DNA from 3 places in the Rhizobium sp. LEGMi-198b genome. Region 2 is predicted to be linked to each of the others. Evidence: riboswitches for the same ligand, from Rfam matches in the RefSeq annotation. Region 2 holds a riboswitch; each other region holds the start of a gene.

Evidence for each region. A riboswitch is a leader RNA that binds a small molecule or an ion and turns the genes downstream of it on or off. The one in region 2 is predicted to bind thiamine pyrophosphate.
Region 1: it holds a riboswitch for thiamine pyrophosphate, as region 2 does, so the genes downstream of both, thiC (phosphomethylpyrimidine synthase ThiC) here and ACXHXG_RS25895 (hydroxyethylthiazole kinase) in region 2, are expected to answer to the same signal.
Region 3: it holds a riboswitch for thiamine pyrophosphate, as region 2 does, so the genes downstream of both, thiB (thiamine ABC transporter substrate binding subunit) here and ACXHXG_RS25895 (hydroxyethylthiazole kinase) in region 2, are expected to answer to the same signal.

The regions. Positions count from the first base shown of each region.
Region 1 covers NZ_JBSYVH010000015.1:16,620-19,891, forward strand. Annotated here, with positions in the region: gene thiO (glycine oxidase ThiO) at 1-231, opposite strand, end outside; gene thiC (phosphomethylpyrimidine synthase ThiC) at 233-2,059, opposite strand; TPP riboswitch at 2,152-2,284, opposite strand; gene ACXHXG_RS31635 (FadR/GntR family transcriptional regulator) at 2,484-3,236, shown strand; gene denD (D-erythronate dehydrogenase) at 3,266-3,272, shown strand, end outside.
Region 2 covers NZ_JBSYVH010000008.1:49,250-52,521, forward strand. Annotated here, with positions in the region: gene ACXHXG_RS25890 (DHA2 family efflux MFS transporter permease subunit) at 23-1,501, shown strand; TPP riboswitch at 1,587-1,683, shown strand; partial or broken gene ACXHXG_RS25895 (hydroxyethylthiazole kinase) at 1,736-1,882, shown strand; gene thiD (bifunctional hydroxymethylpyrimidine kinase/phosphomethylpyrimidine kinase) at 1,906-2,706, shown strand; gene ACXHXG_RS25905 (hypothetical protein) at 2,969-3,272, shown strand, end outside.
Region 3 covers NZ_JBSYVH010000004.1:221,992-225,263, forward strand. Annotated here, with positions in the region: gene thiP (thiamine/thiamine pyrophosphate ABC transporter permease ThiP) at 1-873, opposite strand, end outside; gene thiB (thiamine ABC transporter substrate binding subunit) at 881-1,909, opposite strand; TPP riboswitch at 1,960-2,077, opposite strand; gene ACXHXG_RS17545 (MDR family MFS transporter) at 2,148-3,272, opposite strand, start outside.

The DNA.
Region 1 (3,272 bases), on a different contig from region 2:
GCCCGGCAGGATCGCTTCCCACCGATCGGCGGCATCGAGGCCGCGTTTAAGCACAGTCTCAGCGGCGCTTTCGCGCTCGCACCAAGGCGCGAGCATGCCGCCGGCGAGCCAGGAAGCAGCGCGAGCGAAGTTTGGGTGCGGGTCGAAGACGATCACTTCCGCACCACGGGCTTGCAATTCGCGTGCGACCGTGAGGCCGGCGACGCCGGCCCCCTTCACAAGGACACGCATGTCAGTCTGCCTTATGGGTTGGGGTGTCGATCGGCATATAGAGATCGCCGCCCTCACGGTATTTCGCCGCCATCGCGTCCAGCCCTTCCTTCTGCGCTTCGGCGCGGATATCGTGCGAAATCCGCATGGAGCAGAATTTCGGGCCGCACATCGAGCAGAAATGCGCAACCTTGTGGGCTTCCTTTGGCAAGGTTTCGTCATGGAAGCTGCGGGCGGTGTCGGGATCGAGCGACAGGTTGAACTGGTCTTCCCAACGGAACTCGAAGCGGGCGCGCGACAATGCATCGTCGCGCACCTGCGCGGCCGGGTGCCCCTTGGCAAGGTCCGCCGCATGGGCGGCGATCTTGTAGGTGATGACACCTGTTTTGACGTCATTGCGATCGGGCAGGCCGAGATGTTCCTTCGGGGTGACGTAGCAGAGCATGGCCGTGCCGAACCAGCCAATCATGGCAGCGCCGATGCCCGAGGTGATATGATCGTAGCCCGGCGCGATATCGGTCGTCAGCGGCCCGAGCGTATAGAAAGGCGCCTCGCCACAAACGGCGAGCTGCTTGTCCATGTTTTCCTTGATCTTGTGCATCGGCACGTGGCCGGGGCCCTCGATCATCACCTGGCAATCCTTCGCCCAGGCGATCTTCGTTAGCTCGCCGAGCGTTTCGAGTTCGGCAAATTGCGCCGCGTCGTTGGCATCGGCGATCGAGCCGGGGCGCAGGCCGTCGCCGAGCGAGAAGGAGACGTCATAGGCGCGGCAGATATCGCAGATTTCCTCGAAATGTTCGTAGAGGAAGCTCTCGCGATGATGGTGAAGACACCACTTGGCCATGATCGAGCCGCCGCGCGAGACGATGCCGGTCACGCGATTGACGGTGAGTGGGATGTAATGCAGCCGTACGCCTGCATGGATGGTGAAATAATCGACGCCCTGTTCGGCCTGCTCGATCAGCGTGTCGCGATAGATCTCCCAGGTGAGGTCCTCGGCAATGCCGCCGACTTTTTCCAGCGCCTGGTAAAGCGGTACCGTGCCGATCGGCAGCGGCGAATTCCGGATGATCCATTCGCGGATATTGTGGATGTTGCGGCCCGTCGAAAGGTCCATGACGGTATCGGCGCCCCATCGGGCAGCCCAGACCATCTTTTCGACTTCCTCCGCCATCGATGACGTGACGGCGGAATTGCCGATATTGGCGTTGATCTTCACCAGAAAATTCCGGCCGATGATCATTGGTTCGCTTTCGGGGTGATTGATGTTAGCCGGGATAATCGCTCGGCCGGCGGCGACTTCCTGGCGGACGAATTCCGGCGTGACATGATCCGGAATATGAGCGCCGAAGCTCTCGCCGTCGCGAATCAGTGCTTCGGCGTTGGCCTTGCGGCCGAGGTTTTCGCGAATGGCGATGAACTCCATCTCCGGCGTAATGATGCCGGCCCGTGCATAAGCGAGCTGGGTGACGGCTTTACCGTCCCTGGCACGTAGCGGCCGGCGTCGCCCTGGGAATTCCGGCGTGAGCCGTTCGCCGCTGACAAAGCCGTTGTCCTCGGGGCGGACATGGCGGCCCACATAGGATTCGACATCGCCGCGGGCGAGCACCCAGTCACGGCGCAGTTGGGGCAGGCCCTGCTCGATGCGGATCTCGGCGCCCTCTATCGTGTAGGGACCGGAGGAATCATAGACGACGACAGGCGGCTCGCCTGCGGTCGGATGGACGCTGATCTCGCGCATCGGTACGCGGATATCGCTATGGATATCTCCAGAAATATGGATCTTCCGCGATGCCGGCATCGGGCCGGTCGTGACGGTCGGGGTAAGATTCTTTGCGGCAATGGTCATGGTTTGAGGCTCCAAATTGCAGTTGGAGACCCAGTCAATCAGCCGGAATGATGGAAAGACGCCGGCACGGATTCCACGCATGAATCCAAAGCCTTCGAGCGCTTGCACCGTCCCTACGCCAGTATGAACTGGATCAGGTTCAACGGGTCACTGCGCCCACAATCGGCAAAGCCGTATTGTTCAGCAGTATCTCAGCCCCTTGCCGGGACCCCCCTGGTGAATGTCGGTGATCGTAAAGGGCCGCTGCTGATGATGTCAAGCTTGCTCTCATTGCGGCTCGGGCGTCGACCGATACCTCTGACCCGAGCCTGGCTGATGAAAGATGTCCGTATTGGCGGTTACAGGAGGAAATTGGCTTGACTGATTTGCTCAACCATTCTTAATAAACTGATCTGCTGGACCAACCAGTGGACCGGAGGGTGTGATGGACGAAAGTCCGATCTTAACCGAGGTGCCGAATATCGCGCGTGGTCTCGCCCGCCGGACGGCGCGTGACGTTATCGCCCAGAAGCTGATGGTCCTGATAGCAACCAACATGTTGCGGCCGGGCGACGAGTTGCCGGGCGAGCGCGAACTGGCAAGCGTTCTCCATGTCAGCCGCGAAACGGTGCGCGGCGCCATCCAGACCCTGGCCGCGCAGGGTATCATCGCGGTTTCGCATGGCAGCCGCAGCCGCGTTTGCAAGGTCGACCTCAGCCACATCACGGTGACGATCGCCTCTCCCAACGCAATCGACAGCTACGATCTGGAGTCGGTTCACGCGGCCCGTCTCCATGTCGAGCTCAAGGTCGTCGGCGACGCTGCCGAACGGATCGACGATGCGACGCTGGCAAAGTTGCAGGCTCTTCTGGAGGCGCAGCGGCTTGGCGGAGACGATGTGATGCGTTTCCTCATTTGCGACCGCGAATTCCACGTTGCGATCTATCGCGCCGGTGGAAACCCGCTGCTCGCCGACTTTGTCACTGACCTATACACCTACATGATGAATTACCGCCGCAACGCCATGTCCAAGCCGGGCGCTATCGAAGCGAGCTACGACGATCATCTATCGATCTACGAGGCTCTCGCACGGCATGACCGCGATGCCGTCGTCGACGCGTTCCGGCATCATCTGACGCGTATTTACGAAACGACCAAGGTTCTGCTGGCGACCGGCAATACCGGCAATACGGTTTGAGCCGCTGAGCATGAGGAGATCTGGCTGATATGCATG
Region 2 (3,272 bases):
AATTCAAACTCAAGGCAGCACCATGACGACCGAAAGCCAGACTTTTGCCGATGTGGAACAGGATATTCCCACCGTGGAAGACCATAGTGCCCGCAACAAACTCGTTATAGCCCTGCTGCTGGTGTCGGCTTTTGTCGTCATTCTCAACGAAACCATCATGGGTGTTGCGCTCCCCCATCTGATGGCGGATCTCGATATCACCGCGAGTGCCGCTCAGTGGTTGACCACGGCCTTCATGCTGACCATGGCCGTCGTCATCCCGATCACCGGATACCTGCTGCAACGGCTCAACACCCGGCCAGTATTCATTCTCGCCATGTCGCTCTTCAGCGCCGGTACGCTGATCTCGGCGCTGGCGCCGGGTTTCGCCGCACTTGTTCTCGGGCGGATCGTGCAAGCCTCGGGCACGGCGATCATGATGCCACTGCTGATGACGACAGTGATGACCTTGGTGCCGCCGGACTCCCGCGGCAGGACCATGGGTAATATCTCGGTCGTCATATCGGTGGCGCCGGCCATCGGGCCAACCATTTCCGGCCTCATCCTTTCGGCGCTCGAATGGCGCTGGCTGTTCCTCCTGGTCTTGCCGATCGCGTTGGGCGCATTGACGCTTGGCGCCTTGCGGATGAAGAACGTGACGGTTCCAACCACCGCGCCGATCGATATCTTTTCGATCATCCTCTCAGCCATCGGTTTCGGCGGTTTCGTCTACGGCCTCAGCGGGCTCGGCGACGCAGCACTTCGCGCGCCCGTGGTGTCGCCATGGATTCCGCTCCTGACCGGCGCTGTCGTCATCGCGGTTTTCGTATTGCGTCAGTTGCATTTGCAGAAACAGAATAGAGCGCTGCTCGATCTGCGCACCTTGACCACAAAGACCTTCACGATCGCCGCCGCCATGATGGCCATTCTGATGATGTCGATGTTCGGCGTCTTCATCCTGCTGCCCATCTATCTGCAAAACGTGCTGGGATTGTCGACGCTGCAAACCGGACTGCTGTTGCTGCCTGGCGGGCTGATCATGGGCCTTTGCGCACCGACCGTCGGGCGCCTGTTCGATAAATACGGTCCAGCACCGTTGATCATTCCGGGGGCCATCATGCTCAGCATGGTGATGGGCGGACTGGTCTTCATTCAGCAGGATACGCCGTTTTGGATGCTGTTGATCGCCCATATCGTGCTCAGCATCGGTCTTGCGCTGATGTTCACGCCGCTATTCACCGTCAGCCTGGGATCGCTACCGCCGAACCTCTATTCGCATGGCAGCGCCATGCTCGGTGCGACCCAGCAAGTCGCCGGTGCCGCCGGCACCGCGCTGTTCGTCGCGATCATGACGCTCCGGTCCACCAGCCTCTCCGCTAGCGGCGCCAGTATCCTTACGGCAACGACCGGCGGCATTAAGGCGGCATTTCTCTGTGGGGCGATCATCTCGCTGGGAGCGATCGCGGCCGCCTTGTTCATCAGAAAGCCAGAACACGGGCCGGAGGCGGGCCACCACCACTAGACACATTCGACGCTGCGGAAGCTCGGTCATCTCGAGACTGCGATTTGCTGGTGACAGGGCGGTCTTTCTCTGCGAAAAAGACGGTGATGAGAGACAGGGGCGCCCGTCGCGTGATGGGCTGAGAAGCACCCTTTGAACCTGAACCAGATAATGCTGGCGGAGGGAGTCGCTCGGGGTCTCGGCGTGCTCTTGTCGTTGTCCCCTTCGCGTCTCGCCCCGCCCGAAAGGGGCGATATGCAAGATAAAACCACTCCCGGCGCGCTGCTGACGGCCATGCGGACAAACCCTCCACTGGTGCAATGCATCACCAACTTGGTCGCGACGGCGTTTGCCGAAACGGAGGTCGGCGAATTCGCCGCAATCTCCGGTGCGTTGTCTATCGGCGGGATCAGAAAGGCACGCCCATGATCCGAAACGTCCTCTCCATCGCCGGCTCCGACCCCTCCGGCGGCGCCGGCATTCAAGCCGACCTGAAGACATTTTCGGCACGCGGCGTCTACGGCATGGCGGCGCTGACCGCGTTGACGGCCCAGAACACGCAAGGCGTTTCCGGCGTTCACCCCGTTCCTCCGCAGTTCGTCGCCGATCAGATCAAGGCGATCTTTGCCGATATACGCGTCGATGCCGTCAAGATCGGCATGATTGCCAATGCGGCAATCGCCGAAGCCGTTGCCGATGCGCTCGCTCCCCATCGAGGCGTGCCAATCGTGCTGGACCCCGTCATGATCGCCAAGGGCGGTGCAGCGCTGCTTGCCGCGGATGCCGTCGACGTCCTGACCAACCGTCTTCTTCCCCTGGCCGCGCTGCTGACGCCCAATCTGCCCGAAGCGGCGGCACTTCTGCACGAACCCGTTGCCGAAAATCGCGAGACGATGGCGCGGCAGGCAGAAAGCTTAGCAAAGCTCGGCCCGCTGGCCGTTCTGGTCAAGGGCGGGCATCTTGCCGGCGATGAAAGCCCTGATGTTCTCGCAAGCCCGGAGGGGCTGACCTGGTTCGAAGCCGGTCGCATGCCAACCAAGAATACGCATGGAACCGGCTGCACGCTGTCCAGCGCCTTGGCGGCGGAGATTGCAAAGGGTTCGACACTGACGGAAGCTGTTGCCACCGCCAAGCATTATCTTGCGGGCGCGGTTGCGGCGGCCCAAACGCTCACCGTCGGCACCGGTCATGGGCCGGTCCAGCACTTCTACGAGCTTTGGCCATAAAGCTGAACGGCGACATATGTCGACTAACAGGCGAACATACGTCCTTTGTCGCGCAGTTGACGCAAGTTTTAAGTGCGATATAATTAAAAATCACCACCATTAAAAGAGTGAACACATGATCAAGTTCTTATTGATGATGAGTGTCCTCGCTTTTGGAATTGCTGGTTTTGTCGTCATCGACGAGAACCGAGCAATGGCCGCTGGTCCTTGCAATTCATCAGCTCAAAACTGCCCCTGAGAGACAGACCTCGGACGCCTGGCGATGAACGATTTGATCTACGCGGGCGCCATTGCAGCCGGAGCGGTGACGCTGCTGATCGAGGCATTTCGGAATTTCAACTCGCAGACCGGCGACCATCCGTTCTCGCTGCATCCGATTCTCAAAGAAGTCGAGGTCAGGAACCTCTGCACGACCGGCGAGATTATCGCCGGTTTTACCTTCTATGCTGGCTTGTACCTTATCGTCTACGCCGTGGTCTTGGGCTCGGCAGAGGTGTATGACCTGTTATTGAGCGCGAGCAAGGCCAGAAGCGAAATCGGTGCAACCGACAACGTCCTGTTGCCCG
Region 3 (3,272 bases), on a different contig from region 2:
GGCCAGTTTGGCGGCGGGCACTGTTCCATCGATGCGCCGCACGGCGCGGCCTGCCGTCAGCCCGTGATCGTCCGGCGCTGGAAGCAAGGCCATGGCGCCGAGAATGGCGGCGGTCACCACGATCTGCAGCAGGGACAGGGCTACGGCGCGGCCGGGATCGAAATCAAAGCGCAATGCTTGATAGATCGCCACCTCGAGCGTGGTCGCGGCCGGGCCGCCACCGAGGATCAGCACCAGCGTGAAGCTGGTGGCACAGAGCATGAAGATCAGGCCGGCGATGCCGGAAATGAGGCCGCGCAGCACCGGCCATTCGATGAAACGAAAGACGGAGGCGGGGCGCATGCCGAGGCCACCGGCCATTAGCCAATATTCCGCCGGCACGCGTTCCAGCCCGGCGAGCATCAGGCGGGCGGCGAGCGGCAGGTTGAAGAAGACGTGCGCCAGCAGGATGCCCGTCAGCCCGTAGATGCTGACCGGCTGCGCTAGGCCGAGCCCCGTCAATAGCTGGTTGAGAACGCCCTGACGCCCCCATATGCCGAGCAGGCCCAGCGCGCCGATCAGCACCGGCAGGCCCATGGGAACGGCCATCAGGCGTATCAGCCAGAGCCGGCCGAGAAATCGCGGTTGCCGCGCCAGCGCGCGGGCGACCGGAATTGCGAGGGCGACAGAAAGCAGGGTGGACAGCGTTGCCTGCAGCAGGGTGAAGCGCAGCACGCGCAGAAGATAGGGATCGGCAAGCGGATTGCCGTCGGCGGATTCGATGCCGGCGGCAAGCAGGGTGACGATGGCAAGGCCGATGAAAAACACGATACCGGCGAGGCTGAAGGCCCCGCCGGTGATGGCATGTCTTTTCTCCGGCGCCGTCAGCAGCATCTCGGCATCAATTGGTGCTGGTGGCGGCCAGCCATTCGTCGATCCAGGCCTTGCGGTTCTTCTCGACCACATCGGGGCTCATCAGGAAGGTCTTCGACGGGACGACCAGCTTACTGAAGGCATCCGGCAGCGGCTCGGACGTCGCCGAGACCGGCATCATCCAGTTGTTGGTCGGGATTGTGTCCTGGAAGCCGGGCGAAACCATGAACTTCAGGAAGTCGCGGGCAAGGTCCTTGTTCGCAGACGACTTGATCAGGCCGGCGACCTCGATCTGGATGTAATGGCCCTCGGAGAAGGCGGCCGCCTGATAGCGGTCGGTCTTGTCTACGACCATATGATAGGCCGGCGACGTCGTATAGGAGAGCACCATCGGTGCCTCGCCCTTGGTGAAGAGGTCATAGGCTTCCGACCAGCCGGGCGTCACGGTCAGGATGCGGCCCTTGAGCTTCGTCCAGGCATCGGCCGCCTTGTCGCCATAGACCGACTTGACCCAGAGCAGCAGGCCGAGGCCCGGCGTCGAGGTGCGGGGGTCCTCGATGACGATCTTCTGCGACGGATCGCCCTCGACCAGATCCTTCAGGCTCTTTGGCGGATTCTTGACCACCTGCGTATCGTAGACGACGGCGAAATGGCCGTAGTCATAGGGGACGAAGACGTCGTCTTTGAAATCGCCCGGAACCTTCAGGCCTGATGTGTCGATGCCACTGGCGTCGAACAGGCCAGTGTCCTTGGCCTCGTCGACGAGGTTGGTGTCGAGGCCGAGAACGACGTCCGCTTTCGTGCCCGTGCCTTCCAGCTTCAGCCTAGAAAGCAGCGCCACGCCGTCGGTGACGCTGACGTAATTGACCGTGCAGCCGCAGGTCTTCTCGAAGGCGGCCTTGACCTTGGCGCCCGGACCCCAGTCGGCGGTGAAGCTTTCATAGGTGTAGATGGTGAGCGTCTTGTCGGCGGCTTCGGCGCCCGGGGCGGCGAAAAGCGTTGCGCCGGCGGCGAGAGCCAAGCCGGTAAACAGTGACAATAGCGATCGGTTGGGCATGACAGCGCCTCCTCGTTGGTTTCGTTTTGAACGGGAAAAGGGCGCCATGATTTTGTCACGCGTCTAATCCCTCCGCCGGTGTTAGCCGGATCAGGTTCCGCGGGTTGGCCGGTGAAAGCCTCTCAGCCAGATGTCTTCGAAAGACATAAGGCACCCCGTTAGAGCGTTGGCAGGTTTATTCCTGTGACGAAGCGATGACAAGGGGAATGATTCCCCTGTCGATTGCAGTACGTTCGTTTTACTCGGCCGCGTGCGCAGCCGCCTGGCTGTCGAGCTTCTTGGCGGAGCCGGGCAATTGCACGTTCTTCAATGAGATCGCCGTCAGCAGGCCGAGGAAACAGATGGCGGCGGCCGTCATGAACAGTGGGCTGAAGGCGCTCGCATAGGCATTGGCAACGCTTTCGCGCGTGGCGTCCGGCAGGGCCGCCATCATCTTCGGCGTCAGCTCCTCGATATTGGCGACACCGGGGATGGAAACGCCGATATTGCCGAGCTTGGCGGCGATGATGGCGCCGTAGATGGAAATGGCGATCGAGGCGCCGCCCATGCGCGAGAGCGTCACGGCGCCGGTGGCGGCACCGACGTCGCGGCTGGCTGCGGCATTCTGCACGCCAATGACCGGGACTTGTTGTGCCAGGCCGATGCCGATGCCATGCAGCAGCATCAGGGCGCCGATGAAGACGATCGGCGTGCCGGCGTGAACATGCGCCAGCGTGGCGAAGGCGATGGTGCTGCAGGCGGCGCTGGCGATGGCGAAGGGCTTGTAGCGGCCCTTCATCGAGATCAGCCGGCCGGCCGAAAGCGAACCGCAGACGATGCCGCCGGTCAACAGGATGAACAGCAGGCCCGCCATGGATGGCGACAGGCCGGTCGTCGTCTGCAGGAAGAGCGCGAAATAATTGACCATGCCGATTGCCACCGCGCCGCTGGTGACCGAGATGATCAGCAGCAGGCCGAAGGTCGGGTTGCGGAACAGCGTCATCGGCACGATCGGCTCCGGCGCGCGACGTTCGACGAAAACCCAGGCCAGCGCACAGAGCGCGCCGAAGGCGGTGATCCCGAGGCATTGCGGCGAAAGCAATGAGCCGAAGAGCTCCGTGCCGTCAGCGGCAAGCACGATGCTGGTGGTCGTCAGCGCAAGGAGGAGCGCGCCGGCATAGTCGATCTTCGGCTTGCGGGCGGGTTTGCGGTACGGCAGCATGAAGGCGAGGCCGGCCAGAACGATAAAGCCGATCGGCACGTTGACGAGGAAGATCGAGCGCCAGCCGAAGAGGTCGCTCATCGTGCCGCCGAGAACGGGGCCGATGGCGCCGGAAGCCATCAGCACCAGGCTGGAATAGCTCTGATAACGGGCGCGTTCCCG